Regions from separate parts of the Methylobacterium sp. J-072 genome, predicted to be linked through region 1. Evidence: riboswitches for the same ligand, from Rfam matches in the RefSeq annotation. Region 1 holds a riboswitch; the other holds the start of a gene.
The links. Region 1 has a riboswitch for cobalamin ahead of MKK67_RS00120 (TonB-dependent receptor). Riboswitches for the same ligand answer to the same signal wherever they lie in the genome.
Positions count from the first base shown of each region.

Region 1 (5,058 bases):
GGGCCGGTCCCGGGGCGCTGCCATTCATGGATCAGAACCCCGTCCTGCACCACCAGGAAGGCGTTGGTGTGCGTCTCCGCCAGCATCGTGGCGAGCGGGACCGGCTTCCCCTTCCAGGGGACGCGATCGAGGATCGGACTCGGCCGGAATGCCAGGTCGCGGGCCTGTTCGGGCGCCTGCACCACCCGGCTCGGGAACCACGGTCCGATCTCGGACGGCTCGAGGACCGCCAGGGCCGCCAGGGTGACCGGATCGGGGACGTCGATCAGCGCGGTGGCGGTCCAGGCGCAGCCGGCCGCCACGATGCCGCCGGCCGCGGCGATCACGCCCCAGCGCGGGCCCCGCCGGCGCCCCGGGCGGGGGCGGGCCGAAGGCTCCGGGATCGCGGACGACGCAGTCATGATGGATCGGTGTCGCTCTGGATCGTCACGGTCAGGGCGCCGTCGACCGGGGTCCGGCGCGCGCGGCGACCATGATGAGGAGGCGTTAACGAAGGGCCAACCGGGCCGGACGTTGCATTCGGATCTCAGCCGCACGTGTCCGGCGCGGGCGATCCGAAAATGTTCATGGATTCCACGGAAAAGGGCTGTCGAAGTCTGGCGGCATCTTATGGGACGAGACGGCTGCGCACAAACGCTAGCCTGCCGTCCTTGTCTGGTCGTCTATGGTGACCCGAAAAGTCGGGTTTCATTTGAGACTGGCTCCGTTCCTGCACAAAAGGTCTTCCGCGCGATGAACCCTTACCTGATCCTCGGGCTCGCGATCGGCGCGGAGGTCACCGCCACCCTGGCCCTGAAGGCGGCCGACGGCCTGACGCGGCCCGTGCCGACCCTGATCGTGGCGGTGGGCTACGGCACCGCCCTGTGGCTGATGTCGAACAGCATGGACATGCTGCCGATCGGGGTCGTCTACGCGATCTGGTCCGGGGTCGGCATGATCGGCGCGGCGCTCGGCGGCGCGTGGCTGTACGGCGAGGCGATCAGCCCGACCATGCTGGTGGGGATCGCGATCATCGCGGTGGGCGTGGCCGTCCTGGCGTCCGGGCAGGGCCAGCACTGAGCCGGCCCCGGCTTCGGCATGCTCAGAATCGGCCCGCGATGGTGAGGCGCACGGCCGTGGGCTCGACCGGGTGGAACACGCGGTCGGTCAGGCCCTCGGCCGGCTCCCCGGGCAGGCGCGAGACGTAGGCGTAGGTGATCTGGTCGGACCGGCTGTTGGTCAGGTTCAGCACGTCGAGGGAGACGCTGACCCCGTTCTCGAAGGCGTAGCCGACCCGGCCGTTGAACAGGGCGGTCGGGCGCGAGCAGATGGAGTTGTCCTCGATCAGGGGGCGCGGCCCGAAATACCGGAACCGCAGGGAGCCGAACCAGCCGAGCGGCTCGCCGAAGGTGATGCCGGCCGACGCGATGGTGGTGGGCGCTTCCGGCACCCGGTTGCCGACCGGATCGACGTCGGAGAACCGGGCATTGGTGATCGTCAGGTCGCCCTCCAGCGAGAGAAACGGGGTCACCGCGTAGCGGTTGGTCCACTCGACCCCGAAGCGCCGGGTCGGGCGGCTCGGCTCCGTGGTGCCGGTGTCGCCCTGGAACAAATTTTCGGACGCGAAGTCGAGCCGGAACAGGGCGAGGCTCGTCTCCAGCCCGGCGATCGAGCGGTTGCGCAGCCCGACCTCGTAGCCGGTCGAAGGCACCAGGAACGGCGAGCGGGTGGTGTTGAACAGCGAGCTCGCCGGATCGACCGTGGCGGTCACGCCGCGTACGTCGTTCGAGTGGAAGCCGCCGCCGTAATTCACGTAGAGCTCGGTGTCGAACCATGGCCCGAGGGTCAGACCGAGCTTCGGGTTGACGATGGCATCGCGCGCCCGCCCGGAATTGGCCGGCGTGTCCGAGGCGACGCGGGCCGCGTAGCCGTCGGCGCGGAAGCCGAGGCTGGTGCGCAGCCAGTCGGTCCAGCGCACCCGGTTGTCGAAGTAGAACGCGCCGCTCGTCTCCAGCACGCGGTCGTCGAGCACCCCCGAGCGGTATTGCCGGTTCGTCGTGTTGAACAGGCCGACCCGGATGCTGTCGGTTCGGGTCTGCACGCCGATCTCGTTCTCCATCGGCCGCCCGAACAGGTCGCCCTGGAAGATGTGCAGCGCCTCGCCGCCGCCGATGATGCGCTGGTCGAGCTGGTGGAACTGGTCGCCGCTGACCGGATCGTTGAGGAAATAGGTGAAGTCGTTGAACAGGTTGAGCTGCGAGCGGATCACGTAGGCCGAGGCCCGGGTCACGCCGGTTTCGTCGGTGCTGCTGAAGCGGCCGGACAGCGAGAAGCGGCTCGTATCGCCGCCATCCGTGGGGTTGATCGTGCCGTAGCGGCCGATCAGCCCCTGGACGACCGCCCGCTCAGGGATCTGGTTGGTGGCGGTCCAGCGGCCCGCATAGGCCATGCCGGTGACCGAGAAGCCGTCGAGCGCCGTGCCCTGGCTGTAGCGGGCGACGGTGCTGATCTTGCGCAGGGCGTCCGGGACCACCCAGGGCCCGTCATAGACCTGCGCGTCACCTGCAACCAGAAGGTTGCCGTCGCCGAGCAGGGTCGAGGCGATGCTGAGCGCCCGCTTGTAGCCGAAGCTGCCGATGGAGGTGAGCGCGAGGTTCTTCTGGACGGTGTCGAGATAGTCGATCCGCACCGAGCCGGCGGAGGCGAAATCGCCGTCGCGCACGAAGTACGGCCCCTTGTGGAACTCCACGGCGCCGACGAGTTCCGGGATCAGGAAGTTGATGTCGGCATAGCCCTGGCCGTGAGCATGGGTGCGCATGTTGAGCGGCATGCCGTCCAGGAACAGGGCGATGTCGGTGCCGTGGTCGAGGTTGAAGCCGCGCAGGAAGAACTGGTTGGCCTTCCCCTCCCCGCTGTGCTGGGTGACGATCAGGCCCGGCACCGCCTCCAGCACCTCGCCGGGGCGCGTCACCGGCCGGCTGTTGAGCTGGGCGCCGGTGATCACCCCCGCGCTGGCGGAATCCACGGTCAGGAGCGGACCGCCGATGCCAGTCACGCCGCCGACATAGCCCGCACTCGCGGCGGCACCGCCCCGCGGCGGCGCGGAAGGCTCGGCGGTGACCGAGATCTCGTCCAGGGTGGTCTCGGCGGCTTGCCGGTCCTGGGCGGACGCCGCCGGAATCAGGACCGCGAGGCTTATGGTCGTCAGCGTGGAAAGTCTTGAGCGCGCGGAGCGTGGGGCAGGATGGGGCACGGGACCTCGGGCGACGGCAGTGGCACGTCACCGCGAACGAGGCCGTGCCGACCGCGCTCGCGCACGGGCGTCCCGACACCCGCCAGGACACCCCGCCCAGCGCGTTTCGCGTGTGACCACGACTGACGGCAGGTCTCCTGGCTCACGGGTCGCCGCCCTCCCGTCGTCTTCCCGGGCGAGGTGGCCCAGTGACGTGGTGACGAGAAGGCTCACCGCTTACAGTTGCGGGGGCAGCCGCGGCTTCGGGCAAAAGACCCCTCACCGCGTTCCCTTTTGATCCCCGAAGGGAACCGTCTCGGCCACCATCGAGCCAAGGCGCCGGTCCCGTCAACGCCCCGGCACCGGTTGGCGGCCGGTGTGTCTCCCGGATGACACCGGGGCCTCGGCCGAGCGCCCTCCCCGCAGCGCAAGGTTCCGAGACGGGTGCCGGATCCCGTGCCGCTCGGATTCCGGCCATGGCGCTAACATGCTGATAGAGCCGCTGTTTTTCGGAGAACTTGGTGGTCCGGCGGCGGGCGCCGTCTTCGTCCCGGGGGGAATGGCCCCGGGGCTTGCCGGCTGTCCGCTGGCGTCCGCGGAACGGTGCACTCCGCGAGGTGCAGGCGAAGGCTCGCCACATCCTCGCCGCGAACGTGCACGCAAGCTTGGCGCCTACAACGACGGCGGGAGGCGATACCGCGATGGCGCGGTCGTCTCGCACCGAAACGCGGCTGCAGGAGGACGGAGCGCTGATGCATGCAGGGTAGCGAGAGGACTAAGATTGTGTCCGGGCTGGTCGTCCTGGCGCTCGCCGGCGGCCTCGGGGCGTGCAACATCACGGCCTCACCCTTGGTCACAGGATCGATCCCCGACCGCAAGGCGCCCTTGGTCGTCAGCGATGAAGAGCGCGATTGTCTCGGCCGGGCCATGTATTTCGAATCGAACCGCAGCGACGAGGGCGGCCTGCTCGCCGTCGGCACCGTGGTCATGAACCGGCTGGAAGCCGCGATCTTCCCGGGCGGCATCTGCGCGGTGGTCGGCCAGCCCGGCCAGTTCGCCCCCGGCGTGCTCACCAAGCCGATGCAGGAGCGCGACCTGCAGAAGGTCGCCGACGCGGCCGACGCGGTGCTGGCCGGCGAGCGGCACCCGAAGGTCGGGAAGGCGATGTATTTCCACACCGCGGGCCATCACTTCCCGTACAAGAACATGCATTACGTGGCCGTGGCCGGCGGCAACGCCTTCTACGAGAAGCGCGATTCCCGCGCGGCCCGGAAGGAAATGCCGAATTCCCCCGCGCTGCCGACGACGGTCTCGACCTACGCGGCGATCCCGGCTCTGCCGGCGGCGCAATAGGGCCGTTCCCGGCACAGGATCCGCCGTAGCCCTGCCTGGTCCGGTCGCGGGCCGGGGGAGCCTGCCCTCGTGGCGTAAAGTGCCCGACACGATCGCCGGGCAGGTCGGCCTCGGATCACGCGTCCGAGGCCGGGGGGATCCCGATTTCCTCGGAGAGTGTCGAACCGAAGCCAGATCTTAAAGTTGTATGCTCGCATTCAACTCGGCTCTTGCGCGACGATGTCTGAGGATGACGGTTTCGGCCGCATGGTGGACGCTGCCATCGCGGCGCATGAGCTCCTGCTCGCGCATGGCACGTCGACCATGCAACTCCTGTCGCGCTTGCTGCTGATCGAGGTCGGCGCGGAGATCGCGCTGCGCCGCGATGCGGAGACCGCCGCGAACGACAACCCCGACGATCCGGACGGGTAGAGCACCTCACAAAACGCCCGATCACCGGGCGCCTCCCTCTGCACACGACAGAGCAGTGGGCGTTTTGTGAGAGGCTCTTAGGG
Region 1 covers NZ_JAKSYK010000008.1:1,044-6,101, forward strand. The annotation lists gene MKK67_RS00110 (serine hydrolase domain-containing protein) at 1-401, opposite strand, end outside; gene MKK67_RS00115 (DMT family transporter) at 733-1,059, shown strand; gene MKK67_RS00120 (TonB-dependent receptor) at 1,082-3,115, opposite strand; cobalamin riboswitch at 3,342-3,542, opposite strand; gene MKK67_RS00125 (cell wall hydrolase) at 3,968-4,564, shown strand; gene MKK67_RS00130 (hypothetical protein) at 4,811-4,975, shown strand.

Region 2 (5,058 bases), on a different contig from region 1:
CACGACCCCGTCCACGGTGACCCGCGAGCGGATCGCCGGCCACTGGAACGCCTGGACCAGCGGTTTCGGCAAAGCGAGGCCGGAAGTCTCGATCAGGATGTGCTCCGGCGGCTCGGCGCGGCCGAGCAGCGTCTCCAGCGCCGGGACGAAATCGTCGGCCACGGTGCAGCAGATGCAGCCGTTCGGCAGCTCGACGATGGACTCCTCGGTGCAGCCCTCGACGCCGCAGGCGGCCAGGAACGACTTGTCGAAGCCGACATCGCCGAACTCGTTGACCAGGATCGCCAGGCGGCGGCCCTTGGCGTTCTCGACGATGTGGCGGACCAGCGTCGTCTTCCCCGCGCCGAGGAAGCCGGTGACGATGGTGCAGGGGATCTTGGTCACGATGGTCATTCCGCAGCCTCCAAGGTGCCGGCCGGAAGCGGGCGGGGATCGGGAAAGGGCGGGATCCGGGCGATCACACCGGTCTTGAAGGCGGCGGGCCGCTCCCGCCACGGCACGATGCCGTCCTGGGTCGCCGCGTAGGCCGCAAGGCCGTCCAGGATAATCGCGGCGGACTCGACCGGGTCCATGTCACCGTAGACGTAGGTCCAGCGGTTCGCGGAGGCGACCGCCACCGAGCAGGGCCGCTTGCACACCGACAGGCACTCGACCCCTTCGATCCGCAGATCCGGGGCCGCATTACCCGCGCGCAGGGCGTCCAGCAGGCGCGCACCGGCCCGGGGGCCGTCCGGATCGTCGCCCGGGCGGCGGCAGGTCGTGCAGACGTACAGCACGGTCTCAGGCATGGACCGTCCCGCGCGCCGTGCCCCGGGCGAAGGCCTGCCAGGCCCAGCCGAAGCCGAGGCCGATCAGCATCCAGAAGACGAAGCTGATCGCCAGGGACCGCGCCGCGAACTGCGCCGCGAGCGCCGCGGGCAGCTCGGAGGCCGCCTCCGGCGCCTGCGGGGCGCCGGCCACGTGCGGCGCCACGATCAGCACCAGCCCACCCAGGATCGCGATCAACGAGCGCCGGATCGTGATCAGGTACAGGCCCATGCCGGTGGCGGCGGCGGTCATCACCCACCAAGCCTGTCGGGTCGCAAGCGGTGCCGCTTCGCTGCCCGGCAGTTCCGGCGGCAAACCCAGGCCCGGAGCCAGGGCGACGCTGGCGAAGCCCGCGATCGCGAAGGCGACGCCGACCTGCCGGGTCGGCTCGCGCCCGCAGGCCAGGATCGCTGCGCCCAGGAGCAAGGCGTAGCCGACGGCGCCCACGAGCGTCGCCAGGGCTGTGAAGGCCATGCGGGGCAGGCCCTCGCCGGGCTGCCACTCGGGCGCGGAATCCGGCGCGGCATGATCGTGCCCGGCATGCGCCAGCACGATCGGGAGACCGCGCTGGGCCTGATGTGTCTGGTGGGTCTCGTAGCGCTCGGCCGCAACGATCAGCGGCGAGGTCAGCGTCAACTCGAGGCCCGTCACGACGACGGCCGCGAGGAAGCCGGCGGCTAGGGCCGCCGACAGAAGCCGGATGATCATCCCTGCGCCAGGGGCGTCAGTGACAGGGGAAGTTCTGGGTGTGCCGGAAATCGTGCGCGGCGTTGTGCAGCGCGATCGCCGGCGAGAAGCCCGCCATGAACAGCAGGCCCAGGCCCAGGAAGGCCGCAAGCGCGACGGCAACCGGGCGCTCGCCGGCGCGGGTGCCGGTGGCGACGGGGGCGAGGGTCGAGGTGGTCATCAACATGTCTCCAGCCGCCCCACCGGCGGCATTGCGGGATCTCATCGCGACGGCAGGTCTCCTGGCTCGCGGCTCGGCGCGCCTGCCGCCTTCCCGGATCACTCCGGTGGCTTCCTGGCAGGCGCTCGCCGCTCACAGTTGCGGGGGCAGCCGCGGATTCGGGGCTCACACCCCTCACCGCATTCCCTTTTCACCCCGTCGCCGGGGCACCGTCACGCCATCGTTGTAGACGCATGACAGCTCTCGCACAACGGAGGCGCGGCGGAATCGTTTCCGACTCTTTTGGGCACGGCGTGAATATGCGGGTCGGGCAGTTGCCGTGACGGTTCGAACGCTTTCGGGCGATGGACGCCAAGGTCCCGCCGCCTCCGCCTCCGAGGCTTGGCCATCGCGACCGCCTGCGTGTAACGGCCGATGCGGACGGCCCCGGTGGGGCAGGCCGCTGATTCTCAACTCTTCGAGCGTGATGTCGATGCGTAGTGTGTCGCTGGCCTTCGCCATCCTGGCGGCGGCGTCTTTCCCGGTCCGGGCCGACGACGGCAGCGTCGCGCTCGCGGCCGGCGGTCTCGTTCTGGAGAAGACCGACGGGATCGCCCTCGCGGCGGAGGACCTGTACCTCTCGGAGAAGGCCGTGCGGATCGACTATCGGTTCCGCAACCTGACCGATGCCGACATCGAGACCACGCTCGCGTTTCCGATGCCCGACATCGCCGGTGATTCCACGACGCTGGTCTCGATTCCCGATCCGGCGAAGGACAACTTCCTCAAGTTCGAGACCGCGGTCGACGGCCGGCCCGTCGACTGGCAGGTCGAGCAGCACGCTATCCTGATGCGGAGCGACACCCCCCCCGTCGCGATCACCGATCGGCTGAGGACGCTGGGGATTCCGCTGGTTCCGACCGTCGAGGCGACGGAGGTCGCGCTGCGCCGGCTCGGGGAGAGGCAGCGCCGCGACCTCATCGCGGCCGGCATCCTCGAGCGGCAGGAGCACAAGGACGGGACGATCACGGATGCCCCGCTCTGGACGCTGAAGTCGAAGTTCTGGCGCCGGCAGGTCTTCCCGACCGGCCGGGAGATCGCGGTCCATCAGAGCTACGTGCCGAGCCTCGGTGGTCTCTCGAGCCTGTCCTACGGCGCGCCGAACCTCGACCCGTTACAAAAGGCGCACTACGCGACCCGGTACTGCACCGACCCAGCCTTCGAGCGGGCGGCCCAGGCCCTGTACCGGCGAGCGAGTGCCGACGGCAGCCGGGCGTTCCAGGCCTACGAGCAGTCCCTGTCGTACGTGATCACGCCCGGGAACAACGGGGTCGGGCCGATCGGCCTGTTCAAGCTGGTTGTCGACAAGGGCGATCCGGCGACCCTGGTCTCGTACTGCGGCGGCACAGCGAAGAAGATCGGCCCGACCACCTTCGAGATCGTCGTGAAGGACTACGTCCCGCAGCGCGACATCGACATCCTGTTCTTGAAGACGACGAAGGGTTGACGCGTCGGTCCTGGGCCGACGGCCCGCGCCGCGGGAGCATCGTGAGTTCGGTCCCGGACGCGATCCCGGGCTCGTTGCGCGCTGGCGGGCTTGACGGGCCGGTCTCGAAGCGGGCACCGCCGGGCGCGCCGTCCGGCCGCGTCCTCGGCGCGATCGGTCCAGACCGCTTCGGAGACACGATGGCCCCGGCAGACGCCCCGAACCCCGCCCTCGTCGATCTCGCCGCCGGCCGTGTCCTGCAGACCGTCGTGGACGCGGACACGACCTGGCTGGAGATCGATCTGGGCGGCCGCTTCCCGGTCCAGTCCGTCGTCCTGGCCGCGGGCGGGGAGGGCGGTTCGGCCATAGACCGCGGCCCGATCCTGTTCTCGCAGGACGGCGCGTCCTGGTCCGCGCCCGGCATCGCATCCCACCAAGTCGAGGCGGGCACCATCACGGTCGTCATCGAAGCCGACGAGCGCGCCTGGACGCGGTTCGTGCGCGTCGCGGTGCCGACATCGATAACGGATGCCGCGATCCAGATCCGGTGCGAGGAGGCCGCCTTCGACCTGATCGCCTTGCGGGCGATGCTGAATCTCGACGTGACGCTCCTGAACGAGAAGCCCGGCGCTAATGCCTTCACTTCCTACAGCCTGGAGAGCAGCCCCGGACGCACGAGCCGAGCGCTCGTGGGCGTGTCGACGTTCCAGAACGGCGCGTTCGGCAATTGCCTGATCCAGTACATCATTGCGCTCTCGGTCGCGAAGGCGCTGAACCTGAAATACGTGGCGGTCCCAAAATTCGACCGCAGCAAAGTCATCTTCCTGACCGAGCGGCTCACTCGCGACGGCGTCACCTTCCTGCCACCGGACGAGCCGCTTCCGACGGACGGCTATTTCCTGTCGGGCCTGTTCTTCGATCCGACGCAGTTCCAGCGGCAGGTGAGCCTCGACGAGCCGCCGGATTCGCGGGCGATCATCCAGGGCATGATCCGCCCCCTGTTCAACGGCCTTCCGGCGACGTTCCCGGCCAAGCCCGACGACCAGCTCCTGATCCATATCCGCTCGGGCGACATCTTCAGTACTTGGGTCGACCCTCACTATCCGCAGCCGCCCTTCGCCTTCTACCGCATGGTCATCGACCGGCTGCTCGGCGAGGGCCGGATCCGCTCGGTAAAATTGGTCTTCGAGAACCGGCTGAACCCGGTGATCGCCGAGGTCGAGGCCTATGCAAGCCGCCTCGGCCTGCCGGTGGAGACGCAGAGCGAATCCCTGATCGCCGACGTCGCGGCGCTGGTGAACGGTCGCTACCTCGTGTTCGGCCTCGGGACCTTCGGTCCGGGGATCTGCCACCTGTCCGAGCGGGTCGAGCAGGTGTTCTACTTCGCGTCCAATTGGCCGCAGATCTTTCGAGGGATCCCGACCATCGACAAGGTGATCGAGGTCCGCGACCTCGAAGAGCGCTACATCAAGGTCGGCGAGTGGCAGAACACCGACGCGCAGCGCCGCATGATGATCGATTATCCGGCCGAGGCTCTGGCATTCGACGACGTGGCCTGAGCATCCCCCCGAAGTTCATTGCCGGCTTTTGAGTGGAGCGCCCAAGGCCCGCAGGACGTCTGCCGAGGGAGGTTTCCAGGCAGAAGACCAGTTAGGCGGCCGCTCAGCGAGCGTGACGAAGCATCAGGCGTTGCGCGTGTGATCTGCCGGGTCTCCTGGGAACGCTCTGGCGCCGCGAGCCGGGAACGCCTGGACGCTGGTTGTCCCCCCGCGAGCGAGCCGCCGCCGAGCCACAGTGGACCTTACAGATCGTAGTCCATACATATTCAATTTATTGGCAGGTGACTCTCACGCCTAATCAATCCTATTGCCGAATTTTG
Region 2 covers NZ_JAKSYK010000147.1:88,061-93,118, reverse strand. The annotation lists gene cobW (cobalamin biosynthesis protein CobW) at 1-393, opposite strand, end outside; gene MKK67_RS17130 (DUF1636 domain-containing protein) at 390-788, opposite strand; gene MKK67_RS17125 (CbtA family protein) at 781-1,515, opposite strand; gene MKK67_RS17120 (CbtB domain-containing protein) at 1,532-1,714, opposite strand; cobalamin riboswitch at 1,748-1,943, opposite strand; gene MKK67_RS17115 (DUF4424 domain-containing protein) at 2,181-3,200, shown strand; gene MKK67_RS17110 (discoidin domain-containing protein) at 3,242-4,738, shown strand.
Region 2: another riboswitch for cobalamin. It lies ahead of MKK67_RS17120 (CbtB domain-containing protein); the one in region 1 lies ahead of MKK67_RS00120 (TonB-dependent receptor).